3 regions of the Paenalcaligenes sp. genome follow, and region 1 is predicted to be linked to each of the others. Evidence: predicted binding sites of a transcription regulator. Region 1 holds the regulator's gene; each other region holds the start of a gene.
The links. Region 1 encodes HrcA, which represses chaperone genes, less so after heat shock. Its sites were predicted from a motif close to TTAGCACTCNNNNNNNNNGAGTGCTAA; they were not measured.

Region 1 (6,548 bases):
ACCTCGAAATCCGTCTGCATTATGCAGTGCGGGCAACGAGCCTTACCCCCAATCAGATATATAATTCTAGCCATGAAAGACCAAAATGAACTGAAAAACATGGGGCTTAAGGCGACATTTCCGCGCCTAAAGATTCTAGATGTATTTCGTCGCCATGACGAAACCGAAGAAATGCGTCACCTTAGCGCCGAAGACGTCTACCGGTTATTAATTGCCGAAGATGTCGATATTGGTTTAGCTACAGTGTACCGCGTGCTGACTCAATTTGAACAAGCAGGTATTTTAATGCGAAGTCAATTTGATGGTGGTAAAGCGGTATTTGAGCTAAACGATGGCGATCATCATGACCATTTCATTTGTACTAATTGCGCCAAAGTTGTGGAGTTCTCCGACCCCGAAATCGAAAAGCGACAATACGATATCGCTGATAATTTAGGGTTTGAGCTCGAGAGCCATACATTGGTGCTTTATGGCATATGTAATGATTGTGTAGAAAGCGCTAAGCCTACACGCTCAAGATCTCGTTAAACACCAAAAAGGGGCTCATATAGCCCCTTTTTTTATGAAGTACGTAGCCCTAACATTTCTTGGGCGTGCTGCCTTGTGGTGGCGGTGATTTCTATGCCGCCTAACATTCTTGAAATTTCCTCCACGCGCTCCTTGGTATGAAGCTGTTGTATTTTAGAAACGGTTTGTTGGCCGTCTGAGTGCTTGCTGACTAAAAAATGATGTTCACCACATGCGGCAACTTGGGGTAAATGGGTTACACAGAGCACTTGATGGCGTTGGCCAAGCTCATTTAATAACCGTCCTACCACTTCGGCAATAGCCCCACCAATCCCGCTATCGACCTCATCAAAAATTAAAGTTGGCACGCGGGCAGCTTGACTGGCGATGACCGATAAGGCCAAAGAAATTCGAGCTAGTTCCCCACCCGAAGCGACCTTGCTTAACGGGGCAGGCTTGACTCCAGCATGGCCGGCAACCAAAAATTCCACTTTTTCATTGCCATGGCTACTTGGCTCATGAGGGGTGAGTAATACCTGAAACTGACCGCCTTCCATCGAGAGCTGCTGCATAGCTGCCGTAACCTGCTGACTTAATTGAGAGCTAATTTGCTGGCGAGCGTGACTCAGTTGTGCCGCTGCCGCATCATAGTGCTGCTTGGCTTGGAGCATCGTCTGCTCAAGTGCGGCAAGGTCGGCGGATTGCTGTAATTGCTGGCGGCGCTTTTCAAGCTCTGATAAGCGTTCGGGGAGTGCTTCGGGTTCGCATTTGTGTTTGCGTGCTAAATCAAACGCCATGGACATACGCTGTTCTAATTGCGTAAGACGCTCTGGGTCGAGCTCTACACTACTTAAATAGCTGTTCAAGTCAGAAAGGCTTTCTGCACAGGCTATTTGCGCAGACTCCAGCGTTTGATAGATCGGCTCAAGCTGTGGGTCGTGTTTGAGCAAGCTTTGTAGATGTTGTAGAGCGATATGAAGAGCGGATAGCGCGCCCGCCTCATCGTTGTCCAGACAGTGTACGCAATGGGCGGCTCCATCCAATAAAGACTGCGCGTGAGCTAAACGCTCATGTTCGGCTGTTAACTGCTCCCAGTCGCCCTCGACTAAGCCGAGCTCGTCGAGCTGTTGAATTTGCCAGTCAAGGAGCTCAAGCTCTTGTTCATGGGCTTGGCTATCTTGTTGTGCGCTATCAAAAGCCATTTTTGCTTTTTGCCATGCTTGCCATCGTTGTGCGACGTCCTGGCTAAGGGATAGGTGTTGCCCTTGACTATCTAAAATCAACGCATGGGCATGGGGTTGCAGCAGGCTTTGATGAGCATGCTGGCCATGGATATCAACCAAAAGTGCTCCGAGCTCGCGTAGTTGACTTACCGTAGAGGGAACGCCATTTATATAAGCTCGGCTACGGCCTTGGTTATCAATGAGGCGACGCAAAATTAGGCTTTCATCGGTAGGCAAATCGTGCTCAGCGAGCCAGCTTAAGGCAGAGGCAGGCGGAGCAAAGGTGGCGATGATTTCAGCTTTTTCTTTGCCTTGGCGCACCACGTTTGCGTCTCCTCGCCCACCAAGAGCAAGAGAGAGCGCATCGATCAAGATGGACTTACCAGCGCCCGTTTCACCTGAGAAAACGGTAAAACCTGAGGCAAACTCGATGTGATTGTGTTCAACGATCACAAAATCGCGTAAATGTAGGGAACATAGCATATGAATTTACTCGTTCTCGTCGGCGGGGATTCGATTCCAGTCTAATTTTTGCCTTAAGGTGGAAAAAAAGCTATAGCCCTCTGGATGAATAAAGCGCACTGTGTTTTGAGCACGTCGAATATCGACGCGATCTCCTGCTTGGCAGTCGGACCAGGCTTGCATATCAAAATGTACGCTTGCTCCAGACTCTACCCGCCCTAAGGTTGTGATGGTCAGGCTTAGCGTACTGGTATCGGGCACGACGACAGGGCGGTTAGACAGCGTTTGTGGGGCAACTGGCACTAAAAGTAAAGCGTTCAAACAGGGATGTAAAATGGGACCGTTGGCTGCTAAAGCATAGGCTGTGGAGCCTGTGGGAGTAGATATAATCACTCCGTCTGCTCGTTGGCGATGCATGAAAATATCGTCTAGCTCTACACGGAGCTCAATCATCCCGCCTCGCCCTGCACGATTGATCACAATATCATTGAGGGCAATACCAGAGTACAACACTTCGCCATCGCGTACGATACGTCCTTCAAGTAAGCTGCGGTCCTCGGCCTGATAGTGCCCTGCAATGACGCTACTTACTGCTTCATGAGCATTATTGATAGGAATATCAGTAATAAAGCCCAAGCGGCCATGGTTGATACCAATCAAAGGTACATCGTAATTAGCCAGATTTCTAGCAGCGCCGATCATCGTACCGTCGCCACCCATAATAACGGCGAGATCCGCTTGCGCGCCAATTTCGGCATATGTGCGTGTGGGGAGCTCGGTAACCCCGATGTAACGAGCGGTGTCGGCTTCGACCATGACGTGACAGCCGGCTTGTTGTAGGGTGTTTGCCAAAGCGCGTAAGGGCGCATCTAAGCCACTGTCTTGGTAGCGGCCGATAATTGCCACTGACTTAAAATGCATGAGGTAAGACCTTATGATTTGTTAGTAATAATTAGATTAGAATTATAGAGGTGCTAGCCCATTTATGTTGGGTAGGTAATCGTAACGAATCGCATAATTTGCTTATTTACTGCTATGGATGATAGAGCAAGCGCATTATTAAATGTATTGATTGAGCGTTATATTGCCGATGGTCAGCCAGTAGGATCTAGAACATTATCCAAAATGTTTGATTTGTCTCCGGCGACGATCCGCAATGTGATGGCGGATCTGGAAGACTTGGGGCTTATACAAAGTCCACACACCTCGGCGGGGCGTGTGCCTACACCGCAAGGCTATCGTATTTTTGTAGATCAGCTCCTGGCAGTACCACGCAATGATTTTTCCTTTTCGGAAAAACTGGCGTTACAGATCCCTCGTTATGAGCCTGCGCGTGCGGTTAGCTCAGCAGCAGAACTGTTATCGAACCTGTCACAGTTTGCCGGGGTAGTGCTAGCGCCTAAGCGTGCTAATACGTTCAAACAAATTGATTTTATTCGATTATCAGAAAAACGGGTGCTCTTAATTATTGTGACCCCAAGTGGTGATGTGCAAAACCGTATTCTTTTTGTGTCCAGAGACTACAAAGAACACGAGCTCATTGAGGCCAGTAATTTCTTTAATCAACATTTTTCTGGGATGTCATTTACCCAAGTACGGGAAGCTTTATCCGGAGAGTTATCTTCTTTGCGTGAAGATATTACGCGTTTAATGCAGGTGGCGGTAGAAACCGGTGATAGTGAGCCCGATTATGCCGAGGCGGTGGTCATCTCAGGCGAAAGCAAGCTGCTTAATGTCAGCGAGATGGTGGCAGACATGGATAAATTACGCCATCTATTTGATTTGTTTGAAAAGAAAACAGAATGGCTACATTTATTGGATGTGTCTCGCAAAGCACAAGGGGTGCAGATTTATATTGGGGGGGACTCGCATTTGGTGCCTTTAGAGGAAATCTCTGTGGTCACAGCCCCTTACGAGGTCGATGGCCAAGTATTAGGAACCTTAGGGGTAATTGGCCCATCGCGTATGGCTTACGATAAAGTCATCCCTATAGTAGATATTACGGCTCGAATGTTATCTAATGCCTTGAGTCATCACGTCTAATCATTTTTATTATGTGTTCAAAAAAATACTACGCGGAAGCAGCGGAAAATAATTTGCTTGATCCTCATATTCGTACCTTAGCCGCACCTCGGGTAGGGGTGCTGCTTGTGAACTTAGGTACGCCAGCCACCGCGACAGCCGGTGATATTCGGCGCTATTTAGCTCAGTTTTTATCGGATCAGCGGGTGGTGGAGCTGCCCGCCGCATTGTGGCAGATTATTTTGCGCTGTTTTGTATTGCCTTTTAGACCGCGTAAACTGGTTCCTAAGTATGCGTCCATCTGGATGGATCAGGGGTCTCCGTTGTTGGTTTATAGTCAGGCGCAAGCACAGGGTTTGCAGCAGCAACTACAAGCCCAAGGGCATTCTATTCCGGTGCGTTTAGCCATGCGCTATGGAAAGCCAGCAATGCATGATGTGCTTAATGAGCTAACCGCTTTGGGGTGTGAGCGCATTTTAATGGTGCCGATGTATCCACAATATGCCGCCAGCACCACTGCTACAGCGGTCGATGAGCTTAACCGCTATTTGCGTAAGCGTCGTAACCAGCCCGAAACGCGCTTTATTAAAAGTTTTTGTCAGCACCCAGCCTATATACAACCACTAGTACAAAGTATTCAGCGCCATTGGCAGCAGCATGGGAAGCCGCAGCGCTTGTTGCTTAGTTTTCATGGCATACCGCGTCGCTCTGTGGTGGCGGGGGATCCGTATTACCGCGAGTGCATGTTGACTACTGCGGCGGTGCGCGAAGCCTTGGTCGATGCCGATGTGCCTGTGTTTGCTAGTTTTCAGAGTCGCTTTGGTGCCGATCAGTGGCTTGAGCCTTATACTGAACCGACATTGCGCCAATGGGCTAAAGAGGGAGTGCAATCTGTACAGGTGGCCTGTCCGGGATTTTTGGCCGATTGTTTGGAAACATTGGAAGAAATACAACAAGAGTGTAGAGACGCTTTTTTAGAGGAGGGGGGGCAAAACTTTAGCTATATTGCTTGTTTAAACGATGACAAAGGCTGGATTGCTGGTTTGAGCGACATTGTGTTGCAGAATTTAGGTGGATGGGAATTACCTAAGGTCACAAATTAGCCTAAAATAAAACCGTTTGTCCGCAGCTTGGTTGTGCTTTTTTTAGAAAGCTTTACTAAAAGCGGTCTTTTATTCAGGAAGATCTGATGTTAAGAAAAAATCCACGGGGTGATTATCCGGTTGTACACGAAACGGCTTTTGTCGACCCTACTGCTGTATTGTGTGGTCGTATCGAAGTTGGCCCCCACGTATTTATAGGTCCTTATGCGGTTATCCGCGCGGATGAGCTTGATGAAAATGGCCATCTCGAGCCTATTGTGATTGGAGCTAACTCCAATATCCAAGACGGGGTGGTGATTCACTCCAAAGACGGTGCAGCGGTAACCATTGGTGAGCACACCTCTATTGCGCACCGCTCTATTGTGCATGGGCCTTGTACTGTAGGCAGCCATGTGTTTATTGGTTTTAACACGGTGTTGTTTAACTGCACGGTGGGTGATTCGGCTGTAGTGCGCCACAACTGTGTGGTAGATGGGCATGATATCCCCGAGCATTTTTACTTGCCTTCGGCTACAGTAGTAAAAGAAGCCACTGACCTAAGCGCCTTAAAAACCGTGCCTCAGTCAGCAAAGGACTTCTCTGAATCCGTGATGCATACAAATGTATCGTTAGCGCAAGCGTATCGTCGTATTCAAAACCAGTTTTAATTTTACAAAAAACACAAAAGTGGGCTTGAAGTGGGGGCGTATGCCCCCATATGGTTTCTATCGTTATTATTTTTGATTTATACGTGGAGAAACCTATGTCCGCACCGAAGCAACCGCAGGATAATACGCAAGAACAAACTGCAGATTTAGAACAGTCCAGTCCCGCAGAAGAGCTATCTGCTATGGACGATGCTAACGACGAGACGATTCAAGTTCCCGAAACGTCGGATTTGGCGGCCGAGCTATCCGAAGCCCAAGCTAAAGTCTCCGAATACTACGACCAGCTTTTACGCGCCAAAGCCGAAGTCGAAAATATTCGTCGCCGCGCCGCTGAGGATGTCGCAAAAGCGCGCAAGTTTGCGGTAGAAAGCTTTGCTGAGAGCCTTATTCCCGTGCGAGATAGCCTAGAAGCAGCGCTTGCCCAAGAAGACCAAACCCTAGAAGTGCTTATCGAAGGCGTAGAAACCACGTTACGTCAGCTAAACTCCGCTTTTGAGCGCCATAAGCTTGTTGAAATTGCGCCAGAGGTCGGGGAAAAATTCGACCCACATCATCACCAAGCCATTTCTTCTATTCCTTCAGAC
Region 2 (6,548 bases), on a different contig from region 1:
AGATCATCCCCACCCCAAAACCCACCCCAAACAAAGGTATATATAATACCCACGTCATTTCGTAATAGGTGGTTAAACCGAACCAGGGCAATAATGCTCCAAGCGCGGCTAAGCTTAGCCCTGAAATCACAGGACCTATGTTAAACAACCGGTTAGCAAAACGCGGCGATCGGCTGGCCATTAATATGGAGCCAGTAGTCCAACCTGCTGACATCAATGCCGTCATATAGCCTGCAGCTAAAGGACGTACACCATGTATATGCTGCAAATAATAAGGGATAAAAATTTCACTGGTCACCCCAATACTCATTAAGCCAATACCCGCATATAAACACCCTAACGGATGACGTAGTGAATAAGTACCCTGTGGAAAAAGTGGGTTATGGCCTTGCATATCATCCCGAGCAATTCCGTATAGAATCGTCAACACCACAACAATAGAGAGTGCTACCCAAAGCCACGAATATCCTAAGCTACCAAACGCTAAAACAAAAACAGAAGCCGTTAACAAAGCGATTTTTAATAATGGGGGGCGGTTAAGCTCATTGTCGCGATTTTCTTGGCGAGAAGTTAATTGCGAGGCCACCAACAAAGCGATGAGTAGTGCTACTGGTACGGTAGACCAAAAAGCCAAACGCCATTGACCGCTTTCAGCAAACACTCCGCCTACAGCAGGGCCAGACAAGGTTGCGATCCCCCACATGCTCGAAATCAGAGCCATGGCTCTTGGCCAAAGACGTTCCGCAAACACTAAACGCACAGAAGCATAGCTTAAACCCAATAACATACCGCCCCCCACCCCTTGAACGGTACGTGCACCCAATAAAAAGCCCATGTTTGGACTTATGGCTGCTACCATAGAACCCAATACAAAAATTAAAATAGCGAGTAAATAAGCCGTGCGTAAACCTAAGAAATCAATCAAACTCGCCGCCAAAGCCGACCCTAAAATCGAAGCCGCCACAAATAGGGTCGTATTCCAAGCATAATAGTCTAAGCCCCCAATATCCTGCACCACCGACGGCATAATGGTTGTAACAATGTAAACGTTGATGGCGTGGACAGCTACCCCACCAGACAAAGCAATAGCACGTAGTCCATTGCGCCCCGATAACAACTCACCCCAGCCAGCGTTCTTATGTGAAGAGCTCATTTGTGTGTCTCTAAGCCACTATGACTTATAAAAATCCAAAAAATATGCTTTCCCTATGATTTAAAAAAGTTTTTTCGCCCCCATCTATACATAATCGATTAGGAGATTATGATGGAACAACCCGAAAACCATACCCAACATTACTCAGAAACCCGTTTTTGGAACAAACTGGCACACTACGCCAAAAAAGCGGGGGCAGAAGTCGTGGAAAAAGCCTTGTGGCTCTATTATGGTGCCCAAGACCCTAAAACTCCAGCCTGGGCAAAAACCGTAATGATCGGGGCATTGGGGTATTTTATTTTTCCTTTAGATGCTATTCCTGACTTTGCGCCCCTTGTGGGCTATACCGATGATTTAGGTATGATCGTCGCCGCTATTGGTACGGTAGCTATGCATATCTCCGATGAAACCAAAACCAAAGCAAGAGAAAAAATGCAGCAGTGGTTTGGTTAAATCCCAAAAAAAAACCCTCCGTAAGGAGGGTAAATGTGAATGTTGGGGCACATTCAGCGCCTGACTCTTGGGTAAGGAGAAGCCAAGACAGGCTATCAGCCATACCAAACAAGGGGGATGTTGTATGGCTGATAGATGTTAGTCCCTGATGACAGCGCTAAGTTCCCAATCATCACGTAACAGTTTGTAAAAATCTTTTAGGCAGCCTCTGCTTCAAGAAAACCACGCAGTTTTTTCAAAGCGGCAGATTCAATTTGACGAATACGTTCAGCCGATACCCCATATTGCGCAGCCAATTCGTGCAGGGTTAAACCTTTATCGTCTTGGAGCCAACGGGATTCAATAATATGGCGTGAACGATCGTCGAGCCGTGCCAACGCGTTTTCTAGACCAGGGCCCTGTAGTTGTACATGTGCACGCTGCTCTAGTACATTGGATGGCTCCCACGCGCCGTCATCTGATAAATAAGAAATGGGAGCAAAGCCATTCTCATCATCATCGTTATAAGGGGATTCTAGTGCCATTTCGGCGCCAGACATCCGTAATTCCATTTCAGAAACGTCTTGAGGACGTACATTAAGCTCTCGCGCAATTTCGTCCACCTGTTCTGGATCAAGTGTCTGCCCGTCCTCGGGGCTCATGCGTCGTAAATTAAAGAATAGTTTTCGCTGTGCTTTGGTTGTGGCGATTTTAACCAAACGCCAGTTACGGATAATAAACTCGTGAATCTCGGCTTTGATCCAATGCACCGCAAACGACACCAAGCGCACACCACGATTGGGATCAAAACGTTTAACGGCTTTCATTAGGCCGATATTGCCCTCTTGAATTAAGTCAGCATGGGGCAAACCGTAGCCAAGGTATTGACGTGCAATCGATACCACCAGCCGCAAATGCGACATAATGAGTTGACGTGCGGCATCAAGGTCGCCGTCCTGCTGCAGACGACGCCCTAAGTCGATTTCTTCTTGAGCAGTTAACATGGGTTGCTGGTTAACTGCTGTGATATAGGCCTCGATGGTGCCCAACGCGCCAGGGTTGGATACCGCTGCGGCCAACTGGTTGTTTGGTAGAGCCAATGTTGTTGTACCTTGGGTCATTATCGTGTCCTATTAAATGGTAGTAAGGGGAAAACCCACTATCACACCAAATGATAAATGTCTAATATTACTATTTTAGCACTGCTAGATTGGGAGTGCTAATAACTATATTATTTTCACTTTACACTAGATTAGAGACGAAAAACTCCCTAAAGTTCCCTTTTTTTGTGTTTTTTTGCAAAAAAATTAACAAATGCGGCTCATTTTGTAATGTTGCTTTTTTGTGACAATGCTGCCGGTTAAGCCCTGCTCAACCGGCCAAAAGTAGGAGCGGACTACGCACCTAACTGACGTGCATGGTGGGCAATATGATCACCCATAAATGTCATAATGAAAAAATAACCGTGGTCATAACCGTCATGACGACGCAGAACCAAAGGCTGCCCAACTTTAGCGCAGGCTTCTTCAAACACATGTGGATACAACTCGCGCTCTAAGAACTGATCCGCCAACCCTTGATCAATCAAAATCCCCCCTGGATAGGGAGCGGTGGTTTGCTGACTCATTAAGCAGCTCGCGTCGTATTGTTCCCACTGACTACGATCCTCACCCAAATAACCCGTAAAAGCTTTTTCCCCCCAAGGACAGCGTGTGGGTGCCGCGATGGGAGCGAATGCTGACACGGATTTGAATTTATCAGGGTGACGCTGTGCCAAAACAAGCGCGCCGTGCCCCCCCATGGAATGCCCAAAAATCCCAACCCGCTCCGCATCACCAGGCAGTACGGTCGTAGCCAGGGTAAACAATTCATCGGCTACATAAGATTCCATACGATAATGCTTAGCAAAATCAGGCGTAGTGGCATCCACATAAAACCCAGCACCCGTCCCAAAATCCCAGCTCTCCTCTTCGCCAGGTGCCCCTGCACCACGAGGGCTGGTGTCTGGTGTGATCAAGATCAACCCATGGTGCGCAGCATATTGTTGGGCAGCAGCCTTCACCGTAAAGGTGTCCTCGGTGCATGTTAAACCAGCTAAATAAATCAAAACAGGGCGTCGCGTAGTACCCATAGGCTGACCGCCTTCGGCTTTGGCCGAGCTTGCTTCGGTTTGCTCTGGTAAAAATACAGCAAAGCGCATCGGCAAACCAATCGCGGTGGAAGCATGTTGATAATAGCGTTGCCAGCCCCCGTAACAACGGTGCTCACTGACTAATTCCAACTGAACTGTCATTTGATCTCCTAAATGCCCCCACCGTCACCGGCGGGGATAGATGGATAGTATGTGGGACTAGTACATCACCACAGAACGGATGGATTCACCGCGCTTCATCATCTCGAAACCTTCGTTGATTTGATCCAAGCGTAAATGGTGGGTGATGAGATCATCGATATTAATTTTGCCGTCCATGTACCAATCCACAATTTTTGGTACATCCGTACGACCACGCGCCCCACCAAACGCCGACCCCTTCCAAACACGTCCCGTAACCAGTTGGAAAGGACGTGTGGAAATTTCGGCACCGGCCTCAGCCACACCAATAATGATGGACTGTCCCCAGCCACGGTGGGTACACTCTAAAGCCTGACGCATGACTTGCGTATTGCCAATACACTCAAAGGAATAATCGGCTCCGCCATCGGTTAGTTGGATAATATGATCCACCACGTTTTCCACATCGTTAGGATTCACAAAATCCGTCATGCCAAACTGACGGCCAAGTGCTTCCCGATCTGGGTTAATGTCTACCCCAATAATTTTATCTGCGCCCACCATCTTAGCGCCCTGAATCACGTTTAACCCAATACCCCCTAAGCCAAAGACCACCACATTTGCACCGGCTTCGACATTAGCGGTAAATAAAACCGCGCCTAGGCCTGTGGTGACACCGCAACCGATATAACACACCTTGTCAAAAGGCGCATCCTCTCGGATTTTGGCCAAAGCAATTTCTGGCACAACAATATGGTTAGCAAAGGTAGAGGTCCCCATATAGTGATGGATAGGTTGCCCATCAATGCTAAAGCGCGACGTGCCATCAGGCATCAGGCCTTTGCCCTGCGTGGCACGAATCGCCGTACACAGGTTGGTTTTTTGTGAAAGGCAGGATTTACATTGACGGCATTCAGGAGTGTATAGTGGGATCACGTGGTCGCCCGGTTTGAGCGAGGTCACCCCCTCGCCCACCTCGAGCACCACCCCGGCACCCTCGTGACCTAAAATAGCAGGGAACAAGCCTTCGGGATCAGCACCGGACAAGGTGTATAAGTCCGTATGGCAAAGCCCTGTGGCCTTGACCTCGACCAGGACTTCACCGGCCTTGGGTGCTTGTAGCATGACGTCTTCGATGGTTAATGGGGCGCCTGCTTTCCAAGCTACGGCTGCTTTGGTTTTAATCATTGTTGCCCTCCCAATATCTGTGTGGCATAAAAAAGCCCAGTTTAACAGCTATTGCTAAACGCCGTTATGGGGAAAACCGCTGAAAGAAAGGGACAACAAAACAACTCGCAGACTAAGGCAGCTCAAGCTCAGCAAAGATTGGCGCATGGTCAGAAATCTGTGACCAAGGCGCCCCGTGCAAGACGCGGGCGCTACGCACAGCAAAACCGCGCTGATAGATACGATCCAGGCGCAACCAAGGGAAGACAGCGGGAAAAGTACGTGGTGGCGGCGTCATACGTGCTGCGCCATTTGCCCCAAGCTCGGGAATAGTTGTCATCTGCTGGCCATCGTTCGTAAACCCCTGTTTTAACCAGCGTGAAGGGGCTTTTAGACGAAACCGCTTTTTATCTAGGCCTTCGGGGGAAAAAGAAAAAACTTCGTATAAATTAAGCTGGTCGACAAATAATGGCGCCAATTTATTGGTCCAATCATTAAAATCACCCGCAATAATTAACGGCGCATGCTCTGGGACCAGGTCTTTGATGCGCTGTACTAGCGCTTGTGTCTGGCGTGTACGCCCACCCGCAAATAACCCCAGATGCACCACAATACAATGCACTGGCGTGTCATCAATCTCAACCACCGCGTGCAGCAAACCCCGCTGCTCTAAGCGATGATCTGAAACGTCTTGGTTTTCAAACTGTAAAATGGGATAGCGGGAGAGCAACGCATTACCATGATCCGTATGTTGGCGTACGGCATTACAACCATACGCCGTTTGCATGCTCAGCGCGGCAGCTAAAGACTCGTGTTGCGCATCTAAGGTAGCACGCCGCTCATTACGGCCTTGGACCTCTTGCAGAAACAATAAATCCGGTGCCAAATTGTAGAGCCCAAGCCGCAAGTCAGCTAACGATTCACGATTTCCCGTAGCTGAACGACCTTTGTGAATGTTATAGCTAACAACGCGGACAATGGACACACATGACTCCTATTAAACCGTAGGTTTAGGCTCCGTAGGACGCAAGCGGATATGTAGCTCTTTGAGCTGTTTCTCATCCACTGCGGAAGGCGCTTGAGTTAACAAGCACTGCGCACGCTGGGTTTTGGGGAAAGCAATAACATCGCGAATGGAGTCGGCCCCGGCCATCATTGTGACCATGCGGTCCAAACCAAAAGCGACCCCACCATGCGGCGGCGCCCCGTACTGCAAGGCATCAAGCAAGAAGCCAAATTTTTCACGGGCTTCGTTTTCATCAATGCCCAACGCGGCAAAGACTTTGCTTTGAACATCAGCGCGGTGAATACGCACGGAACCACCGCCCATTTCCCAACCATTCAATACCATATCATAGGCTTTGGCTAAGACTTTTTGGGGCTCGGTTGTGAGTAGGTCTTCGTGACCGTCTTTAGGGCTGGTAAAGGGGTGATGAGCGGCGACATAACGCTTGTCTTCCTCGTCGTACTCAAACATGGGGAAATCCACCACCCACAAGGGTTTCCAACCAGGGGTAAACAGAC
Region 3 (6,548 bases), on a different contig from region 1:
TGCGGCATTGATGGCATCGCGGGTAGATTGAGCGACTTGGGCAGCGGCTTGTTGCCAGTCCTCTTTGGCGCTGGCATATAAAATGGCTCTGGAAGAGTTAATCATCATGCCGGTGCCTTGAGCCGTTAACCCAGCTTTGACGGTAGCAGGAATATCACCGCCTTGGGCACCGATACCTGGTACGAGCAAAGGCATATCACCCACGACCTCTCGCACTTTGGCAATTTCATTGGGGAAAGTCGCCCCAACTACTAAACCACATTGGCCATGCGTATTCCATTTTTTTGCGGCAAGCTTTGCCACATGCAAGTAAAGCGGAGTTCCATCCGCGAGCGTCATAAACTGTAAATCCGATCCACCGGGGTTAGAAGTGCGACACAAAATGATGACGCCTTTATCTGGCCACTCAAAATATGGCTCGATGGAATCCGTACCCATATAAGGATTAACCGTAACAGCATCTGCACCGTATCGCACAAAAGCCTCGATGGCATAGTGGCGTGCTGTGGAGCCGATGTCCCCCCGTTTGGCATCTAAAATAATAGGTAGTGTGGGGTACTTGTCTTTAATATAAGCACAAAGAGCCTCTAGCTGTGACTCGGCCTGAGACGAAGCAAAATAGGCGATTTGGGGTTTAAAGGCGCTCACATATGGAGCACATGCATCCACGATCCCTGTACAAAAATCAAAAATTGCTGTTTTAGAATGTTGTAAATGTGGGGGAAAGCGCCGAGGATCTGGGTCTAAACCCAGAGTGAGCAAGGAATTTTGCTGTGCCCAAGCGTTTTGTAGTTGTTCGGTAAAAGTCATCATACACACTCATGAATAAGGAATGTGAGTATTATACGTGCAGAACGAAAAAGCCCCTGCAAAAATGCAGAGGCTTAATGTGCGTCATTGGTGCGCTGGTCTTAGCCAGCGCGAGAAGCATGAGCCAATTAGAAGCCCATACCACCCATACCGCCCATACCACCCATATCAGGCATACCGGCTTCGGGTTTTTCTTCAGGGATTTCAGCTACAGCGACTTCAGTGGTGAGCAGCAAGCTTGCTACGGAAGCCGCATTTTGTAGCGCGGTGCGAGTGACTTTGGTTGGGTCAAGAACACCTTGAGCCACGAGGTCACCGTACTCACCAGTAGAAGCGTTGTAACCGTAGTTACCTTCACCTTCCGCAACAGCGTTAACAACTACGCTAGCTTCTTCACCAGCATTGCTTACGATAGTGCGTAAGGGGGCTTCGATAGCGCGTAATACGAGCTTGATACCGGCCTCTTGGTCGATGTTGTCAGCAGAAAGAGCGGCAACGGCTTTGCGAGCACGGATAAGTGCTACACCACCACCAGGAACGATACCCTCTTCGACAGCGGCACGAGTAGCGTGTAGAGCGTCTTCTACACGTGCTTTTTTCTCTTTCATCTCGACTTCTGTAGCAGCACCAACGCGGATCACTGCCACACCACCAGCGAGTTTAGCCACACGCTCTTGGAGTTTTTCGCGATCGTAGTCAGAGGTGGCTTCAGCGATCTGAGCACGGATTTGTTTTACACGTGCTTCGATAGAAGCGTTGTCACCTGCACCATCAATGATAGTGGTGTTTTCTTTGCCGACTTCTACACGAACTGCTTGACCTAGGTGCGAGATATTCGCGTTCTCTAGGGTCATACCGGTTTCTTCGGAGATAACGGTACCGTTAGTGAGGATAGCGATATCTTCTAGCATCGCTTTACGACGATCACCAAAGCCAGGGGCTTTAACGGCAGTGGCTTTGAGGATGCCGCGGATGTTGTTAACAACGAGTGTAGCGAGTGCTTCGCCTTCTACGTCTTCCGCAATGATCAAGAGAGGACGGCTCTCTTTAGCCACTTGCTCAAGGATAGGCAAGAGATCGCGGATGTTGCTGATTTTCTTATCGAAAATCAAGATGTAGGGGTTCTCAAGTACAGCAACCTGTTTTTCGGTATTGGTAATGAAGTAGGGGGAGAGGTAACCGCGGTCAAACTGCATCCCTTCTACGACATCCAGTTCGTTCTCTAGGGATTTACCGTCTTCAACAGTAATAACACCCTCTTTACCGACTTTGTCCATGGCGTCAGCAATGATCTGACCAATGGATGCGTCGCTGTTAGCAGAGATAGAGCCTACCTGTGCGATTTCTTTAGAGGTTGCGCAGGGGCGAGAGAGCTTGCGCAGCTCTTCGACAGTTACGGCTACGGCTTTATCAATACCACGTTTGAGGTCCATGGGGTTGATGCCTGCCGCTACGTATTTTAGCCCTTCTTCGACAATAGCTTGTGCAAGAACGGTAGCTGTCGTGGTACCGTCACCAGCGTTATCAGAGGTTTTAGAAGCCACCTCTTTAACGAGCTGAGCACCAATGTTTTCAAACTTGTCTTTGAGTTCAATTTCCTTGGCAACGGATACACCGTCTTTGGTTACAGTAGGAGCACCAAATGCACGGTCTAGCACCACGTTACGGCCTTTGGGGCCCATGGTGGTTTTTACCGCGTTAGCTAGGATGTTTACACCACGTACAATACGGGTGCGGGCGTCGTCACCAAAATAAACTTGCTTTGCAGCCATGATATGTAATTCCTTTATTCAGTAGCGTTAATGTGGGAGATAGATGGGATTACTCGAATACAGCAAGAACTTCGTCTTCGCGAATCACGAGAACCTCTTCGCCGTCTACTTTGACGCTCTGACCGGCATATTTGCCGAACAATACTTTATCGCCAACTTTGAGGTCTAGAGGATGAACGGTGCCGTCATCGGCGCGTTTGCCTGGGCCAACCGCTACAACAGTACCTTGATCAGGTTTTTCGGTAGCGCTTTCAGGAATGACAATACCGGAAGCGGTTTGACGCTCGTTGTCCAAACGCTTGACGATCACGCGGTCGCCTAAAGGACGCAATTTCATAAGATGAACTCCTGTTCAAAAACAAGTTGGTCAAAATTTCATGTTTTTTGTTTGGTTAATAGGGGAGTGTTAGCACTCTCACCCTCTGAGTGCTAATTATAAGGGCGAGTTTTGTTATTTCAAGGGGGCGAGTACGACAATTTTTATTTTAACTTAGTGTAAAGTGATATGGGTCATAGCCATGTAGTGATGCAGGTCTTAGACTGTAATCAGTCGCAATCCTTACCTAACGTTTTATAAGGAGTCATGGTGTATCAAACTTCTACTTCTTTCGCTAAATTAATTGAGCGCGCGCAGCAGTTGCAGCCTCGGCGAGTATGTGCTGTGGCTCATCCTTGTGATGAAGTGTCATTAGGTTGCGCTATAGACGCTGCGCAGCGTGGTTTATTTACTCCTATTTTAGTTGGGCCTAAAGCGCGCATTGAGGGTGTGGCAAAGGCTCATCAGTTCAATTTGTCTGGCATTCAAATTATTGATACGCCTCACAGCCATGCTTCTGCTGAAACCGCTGTATTACAGGTTTTGCAGGGGCAGGCACAGTTGCTCATGAAAGGGAGCTTGCATACAGATGAGTTGATGCATGCTGTGATGACAGTTGAAGGCAAAGGGTTGCGCACCGAGCGTCGTGTTAGCCATGTATTTATCATGGATGTGCCTAGTTATGATGAGTTGCTGTTTATTACCGATGCTGCAATCAACATTCGTCCTAATCTAGCTACTAAAGTGGACATCGTACAAAATGCCGCTGATTTGCATGTGGCTCTTGGACTAGGTATACCACGCGTAGCGATTTTGTCAGCGGTGGAATCAGTCACAGAAAAAATTCCTAGTACCCTAGAGGCCGCTGCGCTATGCAAGATGGCTGATCGGGGTCAGATTACGGATGTCATTATTGATGGACCACTAGCAATGGATAATGCGATTAGCCCAGAAGCGGCACGTATCAAGGGCATTACCTCAGAGGTCGCGGGACGTGCGCAGATTCTTGTGGCTCCCGACTTAGAGGCTGGAAACATGTTAGCTAAAAACTTAACGTTTTTATCAGGTGCCGAAGCCGCAGGGATCGTTTTGGGCGCGCGCGTACCCATTATATTAACTAGTCGTGCAGACTCCGCCAATGCGCGTTTGGCTTCATGCGCTGTGGCAGCGGTATATGCCGATGCACTTATGAAAAAACAACTGACTGCAGCCACAGGAGCCTAACATGAGCGAAAAATTAATTGTAATTAACGCGGGTAGCTCAAGCTTAAAATTTAATGTCTACCAGATTCCCGAATCCGGCACCCTCGATGTTAATGACCTTAGCTTCTTGTATGGGGGGCAAGTTTCTGGCATTGGTACAGAGATAGCGCATTTTAAAGTCAAAGGGGCTTTGGGGCAGATCCTCGAGGACCGTGCTACGGCTTTTGAAGAAACCAAAGATCTACAAGCTGCACAAGAATTATTAGCTAACTGGTTAACTTTTAGAATGGATAAGCCGGCGATTGCTGTAGGGCATCGTATTGTACATGGTGGCGCCGATATGGATGATAGCGCCATTATTACCGACGAGGTGCTGGATTATTTAGATGCTTTGGCTCCTTTGGCACCATTGCATCAGCATAATAACTTAGCACCAGTGCGTGTTATCCGAGAGTATTGGCCACAGATTTTGCAGGTAGCGTGTGTCGATACGGCTTTTCATTGTCACCAGGATGAGCTTTATAACTATTATGCGTTACCCAAGCGTTATTACGAACAAGGCGTAAGACGTTATGGCTTCCATGGTTTGTCTTATCAGTATATTTCAGATTACATGGCACAACACTTGCCCGATCTACATAAAGGGCGTGTGATTGTTGCGCACTTGGGCTCCGGCTCATCGGCTTGTATGATCCAAGACGGTAAAAGTGTGGTAAGTACCATGGGTTTTACTGCTTTAGATGGGTTGCCTATGAGCACTCGACCTGGGCGTTTAGACGCAGGGGTCGTTCTATGGTGGATGCAGCAGCGTAAAAAAGATGCCGATGAGATCCAGGACTTACTCTATAATCAGTCGGGCATGAAAGGCTTGTCTGGAATCAGTGGCGATATGCGCACTTTATTAGCCAGCGAGGATCCACAAGCGAAGCTGGCTGTAGATTATTATTGTTTCCGTACGGCAGAAAGCTTAGCGGGTCTATGCGTACCCACACAGGGCGCTGATGGGATTGTATTTACCGCTGGGGTGGGCGAGCACAGTCCAGAGATTCGGGCTCGTATTTGCGAGCATTTGGCATGGCTTGGGGTAAAAATTGACCCTGAGCTCAATGCCCAAGGTGCCCAAAAAATTTCTACCCCAGATAGCCATATCTCCGTATGGGTGATTCCGACTAACGAAGAGCTTGTTATTGCGCGCGAGGCATTGCGCCACTATGCGCTCCATCAGCAATCGATCTAATCCCGTTTTGATGTTTTATTCGAGCAATATATCGGAATGCTGGCGGTTAAATCCAAGGGCTTTATTTTGTCATAAAGCCCTGTTACCCTATTTGTTTGTGGATTACTTTTGTTGGTCTGGCTTATAGTTAAAAGCTATCGCATCAATAAATTTAATCAATTTCACAAATCGATAGTGAAATCCTATAATGAAATCACTGTCACTATTAACCACAACGGGAGATAACAACGATGTCTTTGATTAATACACAGATCCTACCTTTTAAAGCGATGGCTTACCACAATGGTGAGTTCAAAGAGTACACCAACGAAAGCATTGCCGGTAAATGGTCTGTTTTCGTTTTCTACCCAGCTGACTTTACTTTTGTATGTCCTACAGAGCTAGAAGACTTGGCTGATCACTACGAAGAGTTCCAGAAACTAGGCGTAGAAATCTTCTCTGTATCTACCGATACACACTTCTGCCACAAAGCATGGCATGACACCTCCGAGGCCATCGGCAAGGTGAAGTACCCCATGTTAGCTGACCCAACACATCAGTTGTCCCGCAACTTCCAAGTGTTAATCGAAGAGGAAGGTGTTGCCTTACGCGGTACTTTCATCGTTAACCCCGAGGGTCAGATCAAGACCATGGAAGTTCACGATAACGGTATTGGTCGTGATGCTAAAGAGCTACTACGTAAAGTCAAAGCAGCTCAGTACATCGCTAAAAACCCCAACGAGGTATGTCCTGCTAAATGGGAAGAGGGTGCGAAAACCCTAGCTCCTTCCTTGGATCTTGTTGGCAAAATCTAAGCGGGTTCTCCCTGTAGCAATCTAGGTTGCTCACAAGCGCCCGTTGCATGCGGGCGCTTTTTTTGACCCTAAAAACGCCCAAATCCACCCTATATCAATCAAAAAGGAAGCCATCATTATGTTAGATGCAGGTTTAAAAACACAGCTTAAAGCGTACTTAGAAAATATCACGCAACCAATCGAGCTTATTGCGTCACTCGATGAGGGCGCTAAATCCGAAGAACTACGCGAGCTTTTGCAGGAGATTGCCGCGCTTAGCCCAGAGAAAATCAGCGTGAATCTACAGGGCGATAATGCACGCAAACCTTCTTTTACCATTCAGCGTGTAGACAGCGATGTGGCGGTGGCGTTTGCGGGGATTCCATTGGGGCATGAGTTTACCTCTTTGGTATTGGCGTTATTGCAGGTGGGTGGGC

Region 2: the regulator HrcA is predicted to act here: its motif matches at 2,782-2,808, upstream of rpoH (RNA polymerase sigma factor RpoH).
Region 3: the regulator HrcA is predicted to act here: its motif matches at 2,989-3,015, upstream of Q1V74_RS01590 (co-chaperone GroES).

What each region holds. Positions count from the first base shown of each region.
Region 1 is NZ_JASLIX010000091.1:52,430-58,977, forward strand. It holds gene fur (ferric iron uptake transcriptional regulator) at 73-528, shown strand; gene recN (DNA repair protein RecN) at 561-2,213, opposite strand; gene Q1V74_RS07265 (NAD kinase) at 2,220-3,113, opposite strand; gene hrcA (heat-inducible transcriptional repressor HrcA) at 3,228-4,235, shown strand; gene hemH (ferrochelatase) at 4,247-5,317, shown strand; gene Q1V74_RS07280 (carbonate dehydratase) at 5,404-5,964, shown strand; gene grpE (nucleotide exchange factor GrpE) at 6,060-6,548, shown strand, end outside.
Region 2 is NZ_JASLIX010000056.1:1,749-8,296, reverse strand. It holds gene Q1V74_RS04960 (MFS transporter) at 1-1,153, opposite strand, end outside; gene Q1V74_RS04955 (YkvA family protein) at 1,265-1,606, shown strand; gene rpoH (RNA polymerase sigma factor RpoH) at 1,804-2,706, opposite strand; gene fghA (S-formylglutathione hydrolase) at 2,982-3,878, opposite strand; gene Q1V74_RS04940 (S-(hydroxymethyl)glutathione dehydrogenase/class III alcohol dehydrogenase) at 3,936-5,042, opposite strand; gene Q1V74_RS04935 (endonuclease/exonuclease/phosphatase family protein) at 5,158-6,009, opposite strand; gene aspS (aspartate--tRNA ligase) at 6,022-6,548, opposite strand, start outside.
Region 3 is NZ_JASLIX010000027.1:20,377-26,924, reverse strand. It holds gene pyrF (orotidine-5'-phosphate decarboxylase) at 1-810, opposite strand, end outside; gene groL (chaperonin GroEL) at 939-2,582, opposite strand; gene Q1V74_RS01590 (co-chaperone GroES) at 2,632-2,919, opposite strand; gene Q1V74_RS01585 (phosphate acetyltransferase) at 3,166-4,122, shown strand; gene Q1V74_RS01580 (acetate/propionate family kinase) at 4,124-5,338, shown strand; gene ahpC (alkyl hydroperoxide reductase subunit C) at 5,569-6,132, shown strand; gene ahpF (alkyl hydroperoxide reductase subunit F) at 6,251-6,548, shown strand, end outside.